DNA from 4 places in the Bacillus sp. Hm123 genome. Region 4 is predicted to be linked to each of the others. Evidence: riboswitches for the same ligand, from Rfam matches in the RefSeq annotation. Region 4 holds a riboswitch; each other region holds the start of a gene.
The links. A riboswitch is a leader RNA that binds a small molecule or an ion and turns the genes downstream of it on or off. The one in region 4 is predicted to bind cobalamin.
Positions count from the first base shown of each region.

Region 1: another riboswitch for cobalamin. It lies ahead of ACSVDJ_RS09330 ((2Fe-2S) ferredoxin domain-containing protein); the one in region 4 lies ahead of ACSVDJ_RS14830 (ribonucleoside-diphosphate reductase subunit alpha).
Region 2: another riboswitch for cobalamin. It lies ahead of ACSVDJ_RS09410 (iron chelate uptake ABC transporter family permease subunit); the one in region 4 lies ahead of ACSVDJ_RS14830 (ribonucleoside-diphosphate reductase subunit alpha).
Region 3: another riboswitch for cobalamin. It lies ahead of ACSVDJ_RS04040 (ABC transporter substrate-binding protein); the one in region 4 lies ahead of ACSVDJ_RS14830 (ribonucleoside-diphosphate reductase subunit alpha).

Region 1 is NZ_CM200277.1:1,824,163-1,829,541, reverse strand. It holds gene ACSVDJ_RS09345 (NRDE family protein) at 1-641, shown strand, start outside; gene ACSVDJ_RS09340 (biotin transporter BioY) at 656-1,225, opposite strand; gene ACSVDJ_RS09335 (GHMP family kinase ATP-binding protein) at 1,488-2,330, shown strand; cobalamin riboswitch at 2,409-2,603, shown strand; gene ACSVDJ_RS09330 ((2Fe-2S) ferredoxin domain-containing protein) at 2,735-3,121, shown strand; gene cobJ (precorrin-3B C(17)-methyltransferase) at 3,134-4,720, shown strand; gene ACSVDJ_RS09320 (sirohydrochlorin chelatase) at 4,736-5,379, shown strand, end outside.
Region 2 is NZ_CM200277.1:1,839,949-1,845,327, reverse strand. It holds gene ACSVDJ_RS09430 (YkwD family sporulation-associated protein) at 1-237, opposite strand, end outside; gene adhP (alcohol dehydrogenase AdhP) at 559-1,569, shown strand; gene adh (aldehyde dehydrogenase) at 1,629-3,146, shown strand; gene ACSVDJ_RS09415 (DUF779 domain-containing protein) at 3,166-3,522, shown strand; cobalamin riboswitch at 3,659-3,850, shown strand; gene ACSVDJ_RS09410 (iron chelate uptake ABC transporter family permease subunit) at 4,071-5,105, shown strand; gene ACSVDJ_RS09405 (ABC transporter ATP-binding protein) at 5,107-5,379, shown strand, end outside.
Region 3 is NZ_CM200277.1:771,805-777,183, reverse strand. It holds gene ACSVDJ_RS04045 (FecCD family ABC transporter permease) at 1-199, opposite strand, end outside; gene ACSVDJ_RS04040 (ABC transporter substrate-binding protein) at 162-1,133, opposite strand; cobalamin riboswitch at 1,250-1,391, opposite strand; gene ACSVDJ_RS04035 (hypothetical protein) at 1,545-1,712, shown strand; gene bioA (adenosylmethionine--8-amino-7-oxononanoate transaminase) at 1,981-3,333, opposite strand; gene bioD (dethiobiotin synthase) at 3,311-4,042, opposite strand; gene ACSVDJ_RS04020 (biotin transporter BioY) at 4,144-4,704, shown strand; gene ACSVDJ_RS04015 (MDR family MFS transporter) at 4,799-5,379, shown strand, end outside.
Region 4 is NZ_CM200277.1:2,817,374-2,822,752, forward strand. It holds gene ACSVDJ_RS14815 (cysteine desulfurase) at 1-768, opposite strand, end outside; gene sufD (Fe-S cluster assembly protein SufD) at 768-2,078, opposite strand; gene sufC (Fe-S cluster assembly ATPase SufC) at 2,117-2,896, opposite strand; cobalamin riboswitch at 3,246-3,427, shown strand; gene ACSVDJ_RS14830 (ribonucleoside-diphosphate reductase subunit alpha) at 3,598-5,379, shown strand, end outside.

The DNA.
Region 1 (5,379 bases), 990 kb from region 4:
AAATGGGCACATGGCTTGGTGTGACGACATCCGGGAGGTTTGCCGCATTAACCAATTTCCGTGATCCGACAGAATCAACGGAAGGGAAGTGGTCGCGGGGAGACATTGTTCGTTCGTTTTTAACTGGACGAATGGAGGAGGAGGTATTTTTGCAGCGGTTAAGTGAGGATAAGGAGAACTATCCGAGCTTTAATGTGATCGTCGGAACGGCTGATTCGCTATGGTACTATAATAATCGGCAAGATGAAGTCACTCAGGTTACGCGAGGTACCCACAGCTTAAGTAACGCTTTTTTAAACACATCGTGGCCAAAAACGGAGCGAGGAAAACAGAGTTTAGAGGCGTGTGTACGTAATAAAATGATCGTTGAAACAGATTGTTTATTTGCTTCCTTACAATCTGAGGAACAAGCGGCGGATGAAGAACTTCCGCAAACCGGTGTTTCTTTACAGTGGGAACGCTTGCTGTCTTCGATGTTTATTAACAGTGAGCAGTATGGCACACGCTCTTCTACGGTGCTGACGATTGACCGCAATGACCGCGTGCAGTTTATTGAGCGAACGTATACGAACGGACGATATACAGCGGAAGAACCATTTCAGTTTGCGATCGAAAAAAATGAGGCCAATCCTTTTGGATGAGCCTCATTTTTGTATTAAATAGATGCGTTCGCGGATGACGGTAAAAGGCGAGCTGATTGCAATCGTTTGCGAGCGAGAATACCGATCCAAGCCGCCAAGATCGCTTTGATGATCCCCCCGATAATAAATGGGGCAAATCCGCCGACGAATGCTTCCATCCAAGAAAGGTTCGCCATTACTTTCAGCCAAGCGGTTCCAATGGCTAAGTTAACTAACATCCCAATGATATTCGCAATAAATGCTTGTGTTACAGTGGCCGACGTTTTTTCGATATACAAACCGATAATAAAAGCGGAAAAAATAAAGCTAACAATATACCCACCCGTCGGACCGAAAATGACGCCCATTCCAGCGCTCATACCAGAGAATACAGGAACACCAACTGCGCCGATGAACATATAGACAATCGCTGATAACGCGCCGTATCGTGAACCTAAAATTGTAGCAGCCAAACCGACAGCTAACGTTTGCCCTGTGATCGGAACTAACGGCAGCGGAATCGTAATTTGCGCCATAATACCAATAATCGCCGCAAATAGAGCGGTCGTCATCAACATTCTTAATTTCTCGTGCTGTTTACTCATTTTTCCAACCTCCTATAATAACAAATCAATAAAATAAAAACAAATGTTAACGTTATTTTAATGAATGGTAACATAAGTTGTCAACCAAATATTATTATGGTTGACCACGCTTATTTCATTATGTGCAAAATTCAAAATAAAAATAATTAAAATTTCGTCATTAAGAGACAAAATCACAACCGCTTGGAAGAAAAAAAGAATAAGATTATAATAAATTGTTATAAATATTAGCCAATCGACAGCGTAGAAAAGAGGTTTGTACATGCGAGTAGGGATAGGGAAATGCTTTGGGACATTTGGAGAGCTAGCGCAAGGGGAGATCGATGGGCAGCCATTTTTATTTACCTTTCCTAGTCCTTTATATAGTGAAGCGAGATTTACACCTGCACAAGTAGGTTCGTTAATTGGAGAGACGAAAGGAAAGAAATTAGCGTTAATGGCCGCAGAACAGACGCTGCGAATGTTGGGCCGCTCGCCAAGCGGATATTTGTCTATTACCTCATCTATTCCAGTAGGAAAGGGGATGGCGAGCAGTTCTGCCGATATCGTCGCTACGATTCGAGCGGTCACTGCAAGTGTCGGCGCTACATTGTCAGCGAAAGAGGAAGCGATGATCGCGGCGAACATCGAGCCGACAGATGGGGTGATGCATCGAGGGATTACAGCAATCAATCAGCAAACAGGCGAGCTTTTGCACGAATTTCCTCACGTGCCTGAGCTTGTTTGCATCGGCTTTGATAGTGGCGGAAGAGTGAATACGCGAGCTTTTCACCGTAATAAAAAGGATTACAATGAAGCAGAAAAACAATTATTAGAACAGATTTTTTACGAAATGACAGTAGGGCTTACAGACGGAAATGTTGAACAAATTTTGCGAGCTGCCACAGCTAGTTCGCAAGTGAATGAACGTTTTTTACCGAAGCCAAAGATTCGTTTGTTTGTAGATTTGGCAACCGAGTTACAGGGAGGAGTAATTATTGGGCATAGCGGGACTGTGATCGGGTTGTTGTTTGATCGACAAGACCCTTTTCTTTTACAAAAGCGACAAAAAGCCATTGAACAGGTTCGCATAGAAACCGGGTGGAATCCATTAATAATTTTCTAAAAATAAAAAAAATTCTTGTCAACATGAGGCGTTTACTGATAATCTTAAAGCAGTTGTTCAAATAAATGACATATTTAAATTAAATAATAAGGTAAGAGTGCCCTTTTGTTGATTCACAAGGGATAATAGGGAAATCGGTGCAAGTCCGATGCAGCCCCCGTTACTGTAAACGGCGATGAAATTGTCAATAACCACTGGTGCTTGTTGCGCTGGGAAGGGACAAGAGTAAAGAGACCCGTAAGCCAGGAGACCTGCTTCTACCTTTTTTTCATCATTCTTCGGAGGGAAGAGTAGGATAGCTGTATCGAGCGGACGAGCTGCACATGAGCAGCGTACGGATCATTACACAAAATCCTTAACTTCTTTTGGAGTTAAGGATTTTTTGATAGAAAAGGAGCGATCATATGACGACTTGGAATTTGAAAGAAATGAATCATCACGTGTTGATTTGTAATGGGTCGAGTTGTATGCGAAAGGGCGGCGAAGAAGTGACGCAAGCGATTCGGGAGGAAATTAAAGAACGAGAGCTCGATGTTCGTGTGCATACGTCAAGAACGAAATGTAATGGTCGTTGTAAAGATGCTTGTGTCGTCGTTGTGTATCCAGAAGGAGCTTGGTATCACGAGGTGGACGAGCTCATGGCCAAAAGGATTGTCCATCAGCATTTACAAAACGGTCAACCTGTGCAAGAAGCGTTAACTTATACATATAATGGAAGTGGAATGGAGCTTATGAACGATCGCATAAAAGGGATTGAAAAAGATCGTGAAGTCAAAAAGGCTGTTCAGTGAGGAGGGTGTCCAATGAAAGGGAAATTACTACTAGTTGGCTTCGGTCCAGGCAGTGAGAAGCATATTACCGAACGAGCGAAAGAAGCGCTCCAAGAAAGCGATTGCATTATCGGTTATAAAACGTATGTTGAATTGATCGCTAATTTTATCGAGGGCAAAGAGGTGATCAGTACAGGAATGTCCGAGGAAGTGAGTCGTGCACAGGCAGCGGTGAAGTATGCCGAACAGGGAAAGAAAGTGGCGGTCATTTCGAGCGGAGATGCTGGTGTGTATGGCATGGCAGGTCTTGTCTATGAGGTGCTTGTCGAAAAAGGCTGGAGAGAGGCGGATGGAGTTGAAGTAGAAATTATTCCCGGTATTTCAGCGATTAATTCGTGTGCCTCTTTACTCGGGGCGCCTGTTATGCACGATGCTTGTACGATCAGTTTAAGTGATCACTTAACGCCATGGGAGTTAATTGAAAAGCGAATTGACGCGGCAGGACAAGCGGATTTCGTTATTGCTCTTTATAATCCGAAAAGCGGAAAGCGCACAAGACAAATTGTTGAGGCGCAGCGCATTCTATTAAAATATCGTTCTCCTGACACACCTGTCGGGCTTGTGAAAAGTGCGTACCGGGATAGAGAACAAGTTATTTTAACGACGTTAGCGGACATGCTTGAGCATGACATTGGGATGTTGACAACGGTTATGATCGGGAATTCTACCACGTTTATTTATGACAATAAAATGATCACACCACGAGGCTATCAGCGAAAGTATACGTTGACTTCTGAGAAGCAACCATTGAAGCCGCATGAACGATTGAAGCGTGAAAACGAACCGTGGGCGCTTCATGAAGGGAAGGCAGAAGCTCCGCCTTTATTAGAACTCGGCATGAAGGCGTTGCAATTACTCGATCAAAACAAAGAGCTTCCGACAAAAGAAGTCGTATTTCCCACACCGATCCAATCCATTTTTGAAGTCGCTGTTAGTCCGGGGGTAGCGAATAAAAAGTTTTCTGCACAGCAATTGCTTGTACTATCAGCTGTTGCCGGAGAGGAAGGCTCTGTTGAATACACGCCTCATCACCAAATTATTTTACGCGTATCAACGGAAGAGCCACAACAATTAACAGAGCAACTGCAACAGGCTGGCTTTATCATTTCTCCGGTTGGAGATGTGTTAGCGATTAAAGCATGTGACTTTTGTGATGGTGAAAAGAAGGATGCGATTCCATACGCAGAAGAGCTGCAACAAAAGCTCGGTGGAATGGAGATGCCTAAAGCGCTGAATATCGGTGTCAACGGCTGTGGCATGGCTTGTTATCAAGCGGTCAATGACGATATCGGGCTTGTATTCAGAAAAGGAAAATTTGATTTATTCCTCGGTGCGAAACCAGTTGGAAGAACGGCTCATGCCGGTCAGCCTGTGGCGGAAGGCGTTGAACCAAATCAAATTGTGCCACTGATCGAACGGATTGTTGCTGAGTATAAGGAAAAAGGTCATCCGAACGAGCGCTTGTTCAAGTTTTTCAAACGTGTGAAACATATTCAAGGCTTTGAGTATCGCAACATGGAACCGAAAATTATGATTGAACCTGCACCGTGCGGGGATTAAAGGAGACGATCGAATATGAAAGCTGTATTATTTGTTGGTCATGGCAGCCGTGACCCAGAAGGTAATGAACAAATTAGAATATTTGTTAATCAATTAACGCCTAAGCTAGATGATCAATTAATTATTGAAACTTGTTTTCTAGAATTTGAACGTCCAGATATTGCTAAAGGCATCGATGCTTGTGTCGCAAGAGGAGCAACATCCGTTGCTTTAATTCCGCTAATGCTTCTTCAAGCAGGGCACTCAAAAATTCATATTCCAGCGGCGATTGATGAAGCGAAAGAAAAGTATCCTACTGTTGAATTCACGTATGGAAAGCCGATCGGCATTCATCATGAAGCGATTGAAATTTGCAAAAATCGAATCGAAGAAACAGGGGAGAATGCCGCCGAGCCACAAGAAGGAACAGCGGTCATTTTACTCGGACGCGGAGGCAGTGATCCAGATGCGAACAGTGACCTTTACAAGATTGCGAGATTACTATGGGAAAAAGCTTCTTACTCAATTTTAGAACCTGCTTTTATCGGTGTGACTTCTCCAAGGTTAGAAGAGGCGGTGGAAAAAACGATTCGTCTCGGTGCCAAAAAAGTGATTGTACTGCCGTATTTCCTCTTTACGGGCATTTTAATTAAGCGCTTAGAAGGAATGATGACTCAATT
Region 2 (5,379 bases), 980 kb from region 4:
TTTCACACCTGTTAAGCGCGGTATTTTCAGTACTTGATTTGGATAAATTAAACTAGGCGTTTTCACTTGTGGGTTCGCGTTAATAATCTCTTGTAAACCAATCTGGAACTTTACGGAGATGCGCCACATGCTGTCACCTGGCTTTACCGTATACGATTGGTAATTACTTTGGGCGTGCGACAGACTTGGGAAGACTAGGGAAAAAGCTAAAATCGTTAGCAAAATAATCTTTTTCATGTAATCGCTCCTTTCTTTAAATAACGATGTTAGTATGCAAAAAAGCGAGCGAAGCTATACACCCAATATAGTGAATGAATTATATTCAAAACATCTTGACATATCATTCAAAAATAAATAGATTAATAATTAAATCGTAATAATTACGTTTTATGTCACAAAGCCAAAAAATAGTCCTATTTTGCCGAAAAAATGGATGTGTTAGCCGATTTTTCGGCGTTATATTAAGAAAAAATATTATATTTTGAATATTTCACGCTTTTTTTTCGTTGGCACACTCCTTGCATATAGAGAATGACTACTATTAAGGAGGAATGAAACATGAAAGCAGCTGTTGTCAATGAGTTCAATCAACAATTAGAGGTGAAAGAGGTACCGAAACCAACATTAAATGCGGGAGAGGTTCTCGTGAAAATAGAAGCATGTGGCGTTTGTCATACTGATTTACATGCGGCTCACGGTGATTGGCCGGTCAAACCGAAGCTACCATTAATTCCTGGCCATGAAGGTGTTGGGATTATTGAAGAAGTAGCGAGTGATGTTCAGTCGGTTAAAGTTGGAGATCGAGTGGGAATTCCATGGTTATATTCTGCTTGTGGTGATTGTGAATATTGTTTAAGTGGTAGAGAAACGCTTTGTCCTGATCAATTAAACGGTGGTTACTCTGTTGACGGTGGCTATGCAGAATATTGTAAAGCGCCAGCTGCTTACGTGGCAAAAATTCCTGATGGATTAGATCCAGTTGAAGTTGCCCCTATCCTTTGTGCCGGAGTGACGACATATAAAGCATTAAAAGTATCGGAAGCCAAGCCTGGAGATTGGGTCGCGATTTATGGAATTGGTGGTCTTGGACATATTGCTCTTCAATATGCTAAAGCGATGGGATTCAACGTCGTAGCAGTCGATATTCAAAAGGAAAAACTAGAATTAGCAACTAAGCTAGGTGCAGATTATACAGTGAACGGTATGGAAACGGACCCGGTAGAAGCGATTCAAAAAGCGGTTGGCGGTGTACAAGCAGCGATCAGTGTAGCGGTGACGAAAAAAGCGTTCGAACAAGCCTATCAATCCGTAAAGCGTGGCGGTAGCTTAGTCGTTGTTGGCTTACCGAATGATGAACTTCCGATTCCAATCTTTGATACGGTGTTAAATGGTGTAGCTGTGAAAGGTTCAATTGTTGGAACGAGAAAAGATATGCAAGAAGCACTCGATTTCGCTGCTCGCGGAAAAGTTCGTGCGATTATTGAATCGGCTCCATTAGATGCGATCAATGACGTATTTGACCAAATGGAACAAGGAAAAATTAATGGTCGAATCGTGCTAACTATGTAGTTTTGTAACCGCTTGATCGAAATGTGTGTAGTGTATGAACGAACAGGGGAGGTAATCATATGATTTATGCTCAACCAGGACAAGCTGATGCGAAGGTAAGCTTTAAGAAGAGATATGACAACTGGATTAATGGCGAATGGACACCTCCAGTCAATGGGGAATATTTCTCCAACGTCACACCTGTTACGGGAGGGGCGTTCTGTGAAGTCGCTCGTTCTCAAGAAGAAGATGTTGAAAGAGCTTTAGACGCTGCTCATGCGGCGAAAGAAGCATGGGGAAAAACTTCTCCAACAGAGCGCGCGATTATCTTAAACAAAATCGCTGATCGTATGGAAGAGAACTTAGAAATGCTTGCCGTCGCTGAAACATGGGATAACGGCAAAGCAGTTCGTGAAACTTTAAATGCGGATCTGCCGCTAGCGATTGATCACTTCCGTTATTTTGCCGGAGCAATTCGAGCTCAAGAAGGGTCTTTAAGTCAAATTGATGAAAAAACAGTCGCCTACCATTTCCAAGAGCCGCTTGGAGTTGTCGGTCAAATCATTCCATGGAACTTCCCGCTCTTGATGGCAGTTTGGAAGCTGGCTCCTGCTTTAGCAGCCGGAAACTGTGTTGTACTTAAACCAGCCGAGCAAACACCTGCCTCGATTCTAGTATTAATGGAGCTGATTGGTGATATTTTACCTCCAGGAGTCGTGAATATTGTCAACGGCTTCGGCTTAGAATGCGGTAAGCCACTAGCCACTAGCCCACGAATTGCGAAAGTTGCGTTCACTGGAGAAACAACGACGGGCCGCTTAATTATGCAATATGCATCACAAAATATTATTCCTGTCACACTTGAGCTTGGTGGTAAATCACCGAATGTTTTCTTTGAAGATGTCATGGCTCAAGATGATGCGTACTTAAATAAAGCGGTTGAAGGATTTGTTCTATTTGCTTTAAATCAAGGGGAAGTATGTACATGTCCATCACGAGCGCTCATTCAAGAATCGATCTATGATCAATTTATGGAGCGAGCATTAGAACGCGTGAAGCAAATCAAAACAGGCAATCCACTAGATACGGAAACGATGATGGGGGCTCAAGCTTCTAATGAACAAATGGAGAAAATTCTTTCCTATGTTGATATCGGTAAACAAGAAGGAGCCGCTTGCTTAACAGGTGGCGAGCGCAATCAATTCGCCGGTTTTGAAAACGGCTACTACATGAAGCCAACCGTCTTTAAAGGAGATAACAGTATGCGTATTTTCCAAGAAGAAATTTTTGGCCCTGTCGTGTCTGTCACTACGTTTAAAGATGAAAAAGAAGCACTGCAAATCGCCAATGATACGTTATATGGACTTGGTGCCGGTGTTTGGTCAAGAAATATGAATCTTGCTTATGAAATGGGGCGCGGTATTCAAGCCGGACGTGTGTGGACGAACTGTTATCATGCGTACCCAGCTCATGCGGCGTTCGGTGGTTACAAAATGTCAGGAATCGGACGCGAAAATCACTTAATGATGCTGTCTCACTACCAACAAACGAAAAACTTGCTCGTCAGCTATAGCGAGGATGCTCTTGGATTCTTCTAAATAGAAGGAGGGATTTTCAATCGTTGAACGCGTAACCGCAACAGCAGCAGCCTTACAATTAATTGAGAAGTTAAAGGAAAGACATGGGCCTTTAATGTTTCATCAGTCCGGTGGGTGCTGTGATGGCAGCTCGCCGATGTGCTATCCAGAAGGAGATTTTTTAACTGGCCGAAGCGATGTCTTATTAGGGGAAATTGGTGGTTGTCCTTTTTACATGAATGCCGCTCAATTTGACTATTGGAAGCATACCCAGCTAATCATCGATGTTGTTGATGGTCAAGGTGGAATGTTTTCATTAGAAGGACGAGAAGGTAAGCGTTTTCTTACTAGATCACGTGTTTTTACCGAAGAAGAACGAGCAGAATTGAATCAGTAATATCACCCCCTTGTGGAGAAGTTCTCTGCAGGGGGTTTTGACTTGAAAGAACTAAGTGCGACAAAATATTAAACTTTCCACTATTTTGATAATGGTAGACATTTTTAGCTTTAATGTAGTAATATTTAGAAAAGTTCATATTTATTATTAGACAGGTGCTATATTTACTCGAAAATATGTATAGCTTAAAAGGGAAGTTCGGTGAAAGTCCGGCACGGTTCCCGCCACTGTAAGTCAGAGCGACCTGAAACATGCCACTGTGAATAACGGGAAGGCTCAGGGAGTGTAGAAGATGAGTCAGGAGACCTGCCCGTTTAGTAAATACGAAATAACCTACGGGATATAGGGGGTGTTGACGGAAAGTATGATCGTTGTGCTAGTTTTATGCATAGACAATCTTTTTTGTGAGCATTTAAACTCGACGGGTTTAAATGCTCTTTTTATTTGTCAGAAAAACATATGACATTGATGTGAAGGGGGAGTTACCAATCGAGCAAGTACAAACAATTTCCATCGAAAAAAGAAAGAAATCGAGCGTCAATTATAAGCTGTCTTTTTTTATCTTTTTTTTAATTAGCGTTCTTGTTGTTTCTATTACGATCGCGATTATGGTAGGGCCTGTATCGATTCATCCGCTGACTGTATGGAAGATTGCTCTGTCAAAAGCCTTTTCTCTTGAGCATGTGATCACAAAAGACTGGTCAGCCGCTCAAGAAAATATTGTTTGGAATTTAAGGTTTCCGAGAGTGATATTAGCTGTCATTGCTGGAGCTGGCTTAGCGATCAACGGAACATCCGTTCAAGCGCTTGTTCGCAACTCATTAGCCGATCCGTACATATTAGGTGTATCTTCTGGCGCATCAGTTGGTGCTACGTTAGTGATTATATTTGGGGCCTTTTCCATATTCGGACAGTATGCGCTAATCACGGCTGCCTTTATCGGCTCCTTGCTTTCTATTATTCTTGTGTATTTTCTAGCTCAAGTGGGCGGAAAGATTTCAACAGTGAGATTATTATTAGCGGGGATCGCTATTTCCATGGTGCTTTCTGCTATTACCAGCTTTATTGTGATATCAGCACCGAAAGAAGAAGGAATAAGAGATGCGATGTTTTGGATGATGGGGAGCCTGGCAGGTGCTAAGTGGGAGTATATTCCTATTCCCGCCCTTGTCATATGTTTAGGGTTTCTATTTTTATGGTCTCAATATCGGGCGTTGAACATTTTGTTAATGGGGGAAGAGGCAGCGGTCACGTTAGGAGTGAATGTTGAAACGTTTAGAAAAGTTCTGATTGTCACTACTGCTTTAATGACAGGCGTGCTCGTATCTGTATGCGGTTCCATCGGCTTTCTTGGCCTAATGGTGCCTCACATTGTTCGTTTAATGGTCGGATCGGATCATCAAAAAGTGTTACCGATTAGCGCTTTAATCGGAGCGATCTTCCTCGTGTGGGCAGATATAGTTGCCAAACAAGTGATTGCTCCAGAAGAAATGCCGATTGGGATTGTGACAGCACTTTGCGGTGGACCATTCTTTCTATGGATGCTAAGAAGAAGCCATTACGCTTTTGGAGGGGAGAAGTAGGGTGAACATCTCTGTACAAAATATAAGCTCAAGTATTGAAAAGAAACCATTGTTGAAAAACGTTCATGCGGATATTGCTTCAGGAGAGTTTGTTGGTCTCATAGGACCGAACGGAAGTGGCAAATCAACCCTTTTGAAAAACATCTATCGCGTGCTCAAGCCTGATGCGGGAATGATCACATTAGATGACGAAAATATTTTCAAGCTTTCCTCGCGCAATGTGGCCCAAAAATTAGCGGTCGTTAGTCAAGAAACACCGTCGTTATTTGATTTT
Region 3 (5,379 bases), 1.6 Mb from region 4:
CACTATCAAAGGATGGATCGATACCGCTAATCGATGTACCGAAAAAATGGTGGGATAATAAGAAGACGATATCCCGAACCGGAACGTGCATCGTTCCGATCGAGATACCGGCTAATACCGCTATAATAAAAAAAGCAAAGGCAATAACGTAGGCGGAAACTTTATTTCTTAAAAACATCTGGATAAACCGCTTCAGCAAGTTGCTCTAATCCTTCTGTCAGACGAGGACCTGTACGGGATACTAAGTCAGACTGGACATCGTGCACTTCTTTATTTTTGATCGCAGCTACATTTTCCCACCCTTTGCGGCTCAACACTTGCTCTACCGGCTTTTCAATATAATACCCATAAGTTGTGATGATAACATCTGGATTCTTCTCAATGACTGCTTCTTCCGTAATTGCTTTCCAGCCATCTAAGTCCGCTGAAGCATTTTTCGCATGAATGATTTCAAGCATTTCATTCATAAATGTGTTTTTTCCTGGCGTGTAAATTTCAGGTGCTGGTTGAACTTCAACAAACACATTTTTCATTTCGTCTTCTGTAATCGCTTCAGCTTGCTTCTCAATTTCTGCGACATCTTCCTTCATATCAGCCACGACTTCATCCGCTTCTTTTGCTTTCCCTGTCGCTTGACCGATCATTTCAATTGACTCATACACTTCGTCAAAGTTTTGAGCATCGTTCACAACTAGTACATCAATGCCAGCGTCTTCTAATTGCTTCAAGCCATCTTTCGAATTATGAGCACCAGATGCTTGAGCTAACACTAGATCAGGATTTAAACTAATAATCTTTTCAACATTAAAATCCATACCGCCGATTTTCTCGATCTTTGTCACTTCTTCTGGATAATTATCATAATCATTTACCCCAACAATTTCTTTCCCAAGATCTAATTCAAACGCGATTTCCGTGTTGCTCGGAACGAGAGAAACGATGCGTTCAGGATCTTCGTCAATAACAACGTCTTTCCCTGCACCATCTTTAATCGTCACTGGAAACGCCGCTTCTTGCGTTTCTTTCGGTGGATTCGTTTGCTCTTTTTCCGGAGCCGCTTTCTCTTCACCGCAACCAGCGAGCACCCCAGCCGCTAGTAGCATCGATAAAATCGAAGTCGATAGTTTTTTCATCTTTTCTATTCTCTCCTTTATGTTTATAAAATTAAAAAACACCTCTACGTAATAGAGGTGTGCAGTGAAAAAGGGTAGATTCTGCCCTTTCACACCACCCTATCCTCGTAGGTTTGTCGGTGCTTGTGATACAGGCAGGTTTTCTGGCTCGTGAAATGAACAATCTCACTCACAGTGGCGGGACCGCGCTGGATTTACACCAGCTTCCCCTTTTAAGAAGCCGCTTTCCATGGCTTCACCTAATCAAGCATATGTATGATTTATTAACACTAATTATACACAATTTTAATCCCACTTCCACGCCCTTTTTCGCTCTTTCAAAAAATCAACGGAAGAAGTTTGAATTTTCCATATGTATCCGCTAGAATACAAGTATAATAGACTACTGTAATTTGAAAGGAGTGGATTCATATGAAATTAGTAATCGTTATCGGATTATTCCTTCTACTAATGGCTACAGGGGTTTACCTAATATTTGGTCTCCGTCAAATCCTAGATTCTCACGAAGCATCAAAAATAGACAAAATACCAAACAACCACTTCACAAAACAAAACGGCGGTCAAGACATTGGCATGTAGTAACTAAAGCGGAGGCGACTGTCCAGACACGACAAGCAAATGTTCTGACGCTGGAAAGGCGTTAGCCTTGTAAGGGGCAGGTTATTTGACTCGAGTGTCTAGGAGGCGCAGCTAGATGATAACTAAAGCGAAAGGCGCTGTTTGGCGACGTATGGACTGGAGCATTCCGCACGAGATAAAGGAAACACGATGAACGTTAGTGAATCGATGTTGACTTATCGCAAGCTGGATAAAAACAATCCGCAGAGACGACCTCTGCGGATTGTTTTTATCGTTGCTGAACAAGCTGAATTTCTTCAATCGCTTGTTTCATGATTTGCCCCATTTGTGTCAGTTCTTCAAAGCTTGTAGCGAGCGGTGGCATGAAAACGATCACGTCACTGAGCGGTCTTGTCAGCATGCCAAGTTCTCGCATTCTTAACGTGGCTTTATACGCAACACGCTCTTCCCACGGAAACGGTTCTTTCGTTTCTTTATCCTTCACAATTTCAATCCCGCACATTAGTCCAAGCTGACGAACATCCCCGACTTGCGGCAATTTGGCAAGTTCAGCTAGGATTTCCTTGACGTATTCGGCTTTTTTAGCCGCTTGATCGACTAATCGCTCTTTTTCAAAAATCTTTAAATTCGCTAAAGCAGCGGCACAGCCGAGCTGATTTCCTGTATAAGAATGTCCATGGAAGAAGGTTTTCATTTCTGTGTAATCCGCATAAAAAGCAGCATAAACTTTTTCCGTTGTTATCGTTGCCGCGATTGGCAAATAGCCCCCGGTGATTCCTTTAGCAACCGTCATAATATCTGGTTGGACGTCTTCATATTCAACAGCAAACATCTTTCCTGTCCGACCGAAGCCTGTCGCTACTTCGTCCACAACAAGTAAAATATCAAACTCGCGGCAAAGTGCTTCCAATGCTTTTAAATACCCCGGTGGCATCATATTCATTCCGCCAGCTCCTTGCATCAGCGACTCGACCATCACACCTGCAATTTCCTCGTGCTTCTCTTCAAATAATTGACGAATCGCCTCAAGTGACTCTCGCTTCACCGTTGCTTCATCGCCAGAAGGATGACGGTATGTTGCCGGGAATGGTACGACGTAAGAGTTAAACATTAGCGAGCTATAGACGCGGTGATAAATATCGATGGCGCCGACACTAATCGCCCCAACCGTATCCCCGTGATAGCCGTTAGACATCGTCACAAATTTCGTTTTCGTCGTTATTCCTTTGTTTTGCCAATATTGATAGGCCATTTTAATGGCAATTTCCACCGCTTCTGCCCCGCTATCCGAGTAAAAGACACGCGTTAGCTTTTCCGGTGCCAGCTTAACTAATTGTTCCGCTAACTCAATCGATGGCACATTAGCCGCCCCTAATAAAGTAGAATGAGCAATTTTATCAAGCTGAGCTTTAATCGCCTCATCAATTTCTGAGCGACGATGACCGTGGACGTTAAGCCAAAGCGAAGAGTAGCCATCTAAATATTCATTGCCGTGAATATCCTTCAACTTGATTCCTTCCCCGCTTTCGATAATAAGCGGCGCTTCTTCATAATCCTTCATTTGCGTAAATGGAAGCCACATATGCTTTTTACTAATGTCATATAGTCTTTTCGTATCCATCAACCTCTACCTCCTGCAATTGTTTGATTCTCCAATTTTCTGTGATTGCTGAACGAGATGCTTCATTCGCTAAATAGCTAGAAATGTTTTGAATGTAAGGAATTGTTCCGATGATTGGCACGTTCGTCAACCGCTCAATCATTTGTCGATTATCTTGCTCGATCGCTTCATCTTCTGGCACCGTGCTTGATAAAATAATGCCCGCCACGTGCAACCCTCTATTTTTTAATGCTTCGACGGTCAGCATCGTATGATTGATCGTCCCTAAGCTCGCTCTAGCCGCTATAATAATTGGAAACTTCAATTCTTCCATGAGGTCAATGATGCAATACCCTTGACGATTAAGAGGAACATACACCCCACCTGCTCCCTCAACGATCAATATTTCCTGATCGCTCGCTTTCTCTTGAATGTTTGTGACCACTTCTTCAATCGGAATGACCACTCCCTCTTGCTCTGCCGCTAAATGAGGAGAACTTGCCATTTTGTATAAGTAGGTAGATAACTCTTGATCTTTAAGTTCTGGCAACAATTGATAGATTGCCGCATCAGGAGCAATCAACTTTCCTTCTCGTTCTTCTGCCCCACTTTGTACTGGCTTATAAGGATAAACATCGACCCCTTTTTGTAAAAGAGCATGGGTCAGCAACAGCGTGGCAATCGTTTTTCCGGCGTCTGTATCCGTTCCAGTCAAAAAAATTCCAGACATGTCCATCATCCTCCTGAAAAAAGTGTTAACTATATTTACAAAAATGTTAACATATGAAAAAATATTAGACAATGATATTTTTTAAAAGGAGGATCACTTATATGAAAGCGAATCAAATTGTGTTGTGTGCTTTGTTTGCGGCTTTAATGGCTGTTGGCGCCAATGTATCACCATTTTTAACCATTGGGGGTGTACCTGTAACATTACAATTATTATTTGCTATTATGGCTGGAGGGTTATTAGGTAGTCGTTTAGGGGCTTGGTCGATGATCGCCTATATGTTTATCGGACTAGCAGGCGCTCCGGTGTTTGCTCAATTTAAAGGAGGGCCCGCTAGCTTATTGAGTCCAACATTCGGTTTCGTTATTTCTTTTATTTTTGTTGCTTATGCTGTAGGAAAATGTCTTGAGCACAACCAGCAAAAAAAGAACTATATCTTTGCTGGGTTACTCACTTTGCTACTTAACTATGGAATTGGCACTAACTTTATGTATGCCGCATTTCAATGGTGGGTTGAGGCTCCAGAAGGATTCAGTTATACGATGGCTTGGATGTGGATGGCCGCCTACCTCCCACTCGATACCATCGTGATCCTTTCATCTTTAGCCACCTTACCTAAACTGCGAAATGCCTTGAAACAACGTAAGATCCGAACTGTCTAATCAAGGAACACTTTAAGAGGGTTGCAGACCCTCTTTTTATTTTTTACTTTTATATGTATAGTAGATATATGTTGGTACTTTAGGAGTGAAATAGATGAGAATTCGAGAGTGGGATCAAAGTTTGAAAGTACGTCTGTTAGGTGAAGGAATTATGAATGTGACGTTTTGGATGTTCTTTCCCTTTCTTGCCATCTATTTTGCAGATGAATTTGGAAAAGGTACGGCCGGGCTATTACTTATTCTTTCGCAAATCTTTTCGGTAATGGCCAATTTAATTGGTGGATACTGTGCAGATCGCTTTGGCCGCAAATATATGATGATCCTCGCCGCCATTGGACAAGGCGCATCCTTTTTGCTGTTTGCCTTCGCTAATTCTCCTTCATATCAATCGGCTCTGCTCGGCTTTATCGCCTTTTCGATTGCTAGTGTGTTCGGCTCGCTTTATTGGCCAGCAAGCCAAGCGATGGTTGCAGATGTCGTTGAAGAAAAAGATCGTAGTGACGTATTTGCTGTTTTCTATACATCGCTTAATATAGCTGTTGTTCTCGGTCCCATTCTTGGAGGGATCTTTTTCTTTAGCTACCGCTTTGAATTAATGCTTTTCGCCGCATTCGTCTGCTTCGCTCTCGCTTTTATTCTATTTAAATGGACAGAAGAAACAGCTCCTGCTTCGCA
Region 4 (5,379 bases):
GAAGTCGATCATTTCGCCGCCGAATTCCACAGGCTCCATGTGATCAAGTAATTGCTTTTTACCGTACAACACGCCAATACCAGTCGGTGCACACATTTTATGACCAGAGAAAGCAAGGAAATCACAGTCGAGATCCTGTACATCAATCTTCATATGTGGCGCCGATTGAGCACCATCTACGACCATGACCGCCCCGTGCTGATGAGCGATTTCGGCAATTTCCTTCACTGGGTTGATCGTACCAAGGACGTTCGATACCATCATGACAGATACAATCTTTGTCTTATCGGTAATCGTTGCCTTCGCATCTTCTACTAAGATCGTTCCATCGGCTTGAAGCGGAATATATTTTAGCGTCGCACCTTTTTCCTTTGCTAGCTGCTGCCAAGGAATGATGTTGCTGTGGTGCTCCATGTATGTGATGACGATTTCGTCGCCTTCTTTTACGTTTGCACGTCCGTAGCTCGCCGCCACCGTATTGATCGATGTCGTCGTGCCACGGGTAAAAATAATTTCCTCACGCGCCGCCGCGTTAATGAATTTACGCACTTTGTCGCGCGCTCCTTCATACGAGTCCGTTGCACGTGTACCGAGTGTATGCACACCGCGGTGAACGTTCGAGTTATCCTCACGATAATATTTATTCAATGCCTCAATCACTTGCACTGGCTTTTGTGAAGTGGCCGAACTGTCTAAATAAACGAGCGGATATCCATTGACTTCTTGGTCAAGAATCGGAAAGTATTTTTTAATTTCCTTCGCGTTCATTAGCGAACTTTCCTTTCAATCACTTCAGTCAATTGCTGTTTAACTCCTTCGATCGGAAGTTTATCAACAACTGGCGCTAAAAATCCGTGAATGATTAAACGTTCTGCTTCTTGACGAGAAATTCCGCGGCTCATTAAGTAATACAATTGCATCGGATCTACGCGTCCCACTGATGCTGCGTGACCTGCTGTTACATCATCTTCATCAATCAGAAGAATTGGGTTCGCGTCTCCACGTGCTTTTTCACTAAGCATTAATACGCGTGATTCTTGCTCTGCGTTTGATTTAGAAGCGCCATGCTCGATTTTTCCGATACCGTTGAAAATCGATTTCGCTTCGTCTTTCATAACGCCATGTTTTAAAATATAGCCTTCTGTGTTTTTGCCGAAGTGAACGACTTTCGTTGTGAAGTTTTGTGATTGCTTGCCGCGACCGACAACAACTGTTTTCGTATCAGCAAATGAACCCGCACCGATTAAGTTCGTGACGTTTTCTGATACCGTATCACCATCGTTCATTAGACCAAGTGCCCAATCAATGCGAGCATCGCGGTCAGTTACTCCACGACGGTTCACATATGTTGTTACACCGCTATTTAAATGATCTACCGCTCCGTACACCACTTTCGCATTTGGCCCAGCGATCACTTCTGTCACGATATTCGCAACAGCATTTTCTGTTTCCACTGTGGATATATAGTTTTCCACGTAAGTGACAACACTGTTATCTTCTGCCACGACTAATACGTGGTTGAAAAGCGCCGCATCCGCATGGTCATGCACATATACCGCTTGAATCGGTTCTTTCACTTCAACATTTTTCGGAACGTATAGGAAAGTTCCTCCGTTCATTAATGCTGCGTGTAAAGCCGTTAATTTATGCTCATCGACTTTGACCGCTTCTGTCATGAAGTATTTTTCTACAAGCTCGCTATGCTCTTTCACCGCTGTATGAATATCGGTAAAGATGACACCTTGCGCCTTTAATTCTTCCGATACAGATAAGAAAGCAGCCGTTTGGTTGCGTTGAATGTAAAGGTTTTTGTCTGCTTGCTCGATATCAATTAATGATTTCACTTCTTCAGGAAGCTCTTCTAAAGAAGCAAACCCTTCACTTGTCACTTCATGAGCCGCAAATTGCGTGAAGTTCCATTTATCGATTTTTGTTTTTTCCGCTACTGGTAACGGTAGTACATCTATTTTATCAAGAGCCGCTAAACGCAAGTCAGTTAGCCACTGAGCGTCGCCTTTTTGCGCTGAAAATGAGCGAACGTACTCTTGATCTACTGGTAAATTTGTTTCTACAGTCATGTTCATCCTCCTAGTGATCAGCTTTCGTAAAATGGCTCTTATTGATTCACTGTTTCGTCTTCGATTCCAAGCTCTTGCTTAATCCAGTCATATCCTTCTGCTTCTAAGCGTTGTGCAAGCTCAGGTCCACCTGATTTCACGATACGACCTTGCATCATAACATGTACTTTATCAGGAGTGATGTAGTTCAAAAGACGTTGATAGTGAGTGATCATTAGGCATCCGAACTCATTGCTACGCATGTCATTAATTCCTTTAGAAACGACTTTTAATGCATCGATATCTAAACCAGAATCGATTTCATCAAGGATCGCAATTTTTGGCTCGATCATCATTAATTGCAAAATTTCGTTACGCTTTTTCTCTCCACCAGAGAAGCCTTCGTTTAAGTAACGTTGCGCCATATCTTGATCCATTTCAAGGAAGTCCATTTTTTCGTCCATTTTACGGATGAATTTCATTAAAGAAATTTCATCACCCTCTTCACGGCGGCTATTGATCGCAGAACGTAAGAAGTCGGCATTTGTTACACCTGTAATTTCGCTTGGATATTGCATCGCAAGAAATAGGCCGGCACGAGCGCGCTCGTCTACTTCCATTTCTAATACGTCTTCACCGTCAAGTTCAATGCTACCTTTTGTCACTTCATATTTCGGATGACCCATGATTGCGGAAGATAATGTTGATTTACCTGTTCCGTTTGGTCCCATAATCGCGTGGAATTCTCCACCTTTTATCTCAAGGTTTACACCCTTTAAAATCTCTTTACCCTCAATTGCTACGTGTAAATCTTTCATTACTAATGTAGAAGCTGTCATATCTATACCTCCGTCGTTATTGAAAATGTTATTGAATTATTGTCATTCTCAATTTATTCTCATTACAATCTTATAACAAATTAAAAGTATATTCAACCAATCTAAAAGAATTGCTGAGATATTTGATTATACCAAAAATTTTACTGCATCATATAATATTCTCTCCTAAAAATACCTAAAAAATAACTAACAGGAATCCACTGTTTTTGTTTGTCAATATGTTGACCACTCATCTTACTTATGTAAAATAAAAGAAGGAAAAAAATCAGTTTGTACACCTATAAATAAAATTGCCTATTTACGATTTAGACACAACATGTTAGGGTAGTATGAGTACAAAAACACAATATATAGTATAACGATGTCGTGGTACCGTAACGGTTTAATAGGGAATCCAACAAATGGAGCTGTCCCCGCAACTGTACGCGCTGACGACCGTCTTGAAGAACCACTGTAGCACTTTTTGCTGCGGGAAGGCAGGCGGAAGGAGGAAGCGTAAGCCAGTAGACCTGCCACTCATCGTCAAGCGACACGTTCTTCGGGGATTGAGAAGTTGGAAGCGAGTGAATTGACCACATGCAAGTATAGCATATTCTTTCGCTTGTTTCCTAGATTAAATTCAATCATTCAGACGAACCCCGATGTGGATCGTCTTTTTATTTTGCAGTTAAGAAGAACAAGCGAGAGAGAGGTTTAAGTATATGACAATTGTAAGTGAAAAATTAAATGAGGAAGCAATCTTAGCATCACTGAAAAAGGAGTTTGGAACAGAGCAAATAGCACTGTTAGAAAAAGCGAGCGAAAAATGGCGTGAACGTCATCCAGATGAAACCGTAAAGGCGTGGACGACGGCGATGATTTTAGAAGCATTAAGTTGCATAGATGAAGCCGCTCCTCATTGGACATATATCGCAGCTCGTCTCTATTTGCACGAAGTATACGACACACAACAAGCTCTTCGTGGTATGGCACCGTATTCAAATTTTGATCAACATGTGGAGAAATTGGTGGAGCAAGGTCTTTATACGCCAATGCTCATCGAAAAATATGAACGATCCGAACTACAAGAGATCGGTCAATTGATCGTGCCAGAACGTGATCAACTCTTTACATATATCGGGTTGAAAACGTTGATGGATCGCTATGTCGCAGTCGATTTCAATAATCAACCAGTAGAATTACCACAGGAACGTTGGCTCGTGATCGCGATGACGTTGATGCAAGATGAGCAAGTACAACGAGTGGAAAAAATTGCAGAAGCGTATTGGGCGATGAGTCAGCTTTATATGACAGTGGCAACACCAACACTTGCCAACGCTGGGAAGCCACATGGACAACTATCCAGCTGCTTTATTGATACGGTTGATGATTCTTTACAAGGAATTTATAACAGCAACACCGATGTTGCCAACTTGTCGAAGTACGGTGGCGGTATCGGTGTATACATGGGGAAAGTACGTGCTAGAGGCTCTTCCATTCGTGGATTTAAAGGGGCATCAAGTGGTGTTCTTCCGTGGATTAAACAATTGAATAATACAGCGGTCAGTGTCGACCAACTCGGTCAGCGTCAAGGAGCGATTGCGGTTTATTTAGATGTTTGGCATCAAGATATTCTTACCTTCCTCGATTTAAAGTTAAACAACGGAGACGAGCGTTTGCGAGCTCATGATATTTTTACAGGGGTCTGCTTGCCAGATTTATTTATGGAACAAGTAGAACAACGAGGAGATTGGCATTTATTTGACCCACATGAAGTGCGTACGGTGATGGGTTACTCGCTTGAAGATTTTTACGATGAAACGCGTGGCAATGGTTCTTTCCGTGAAAAATATGAAGAATGTGTCCAACATCCATCTTTAACGAGAAAAACAGTGCCAGCGATCGAAGTGATGAAACGGATTATGAAGAGCCAGTTAGAAACAGGAACACCGTTTATGTTTTATCGGGATGAAGCAAACCGCGCAAACCCGAATAAACATGAAGGTATGATTTATTCTAGCAATCTTTGTACGGAAATTATGCAAAATATGAGCCCAACTGCCTTTGAGTCAGTGACATTAGAAAATGATCTCGTCGTGACACGTTCAAAACCGGGCGATTTTGTCGTGTGTAATTTGTCATCTGTCAACCTTGGACGGGCAGTTCCAGCGGGTGTATTAGAACGTCTCATTCCGATTCAAGTTCGAATGCTTGATAACGTAATTGATTTAAACAAAATTCCAGTTGTTCAAGCAGAGCGTACGAATCGTCGCTATCGCGGTATTGGGCTTGGAACGTTCGGATGGCATCATTTGCTTGCATTAGAGAACATTCAATGGGAATCAGAAGAAGCGGTAAATTATGCCGATAAACTTTATGAAAAAGTAGCATTTTTAACGATTAAATCTTCCATGGAGTTAGCGAAAGAAAAAGAGGCCTATCCATTGTTTGAAGGATCAGATTGGCACACAGGTTACTATTTTGAACAAAAAGGCTATCAATCC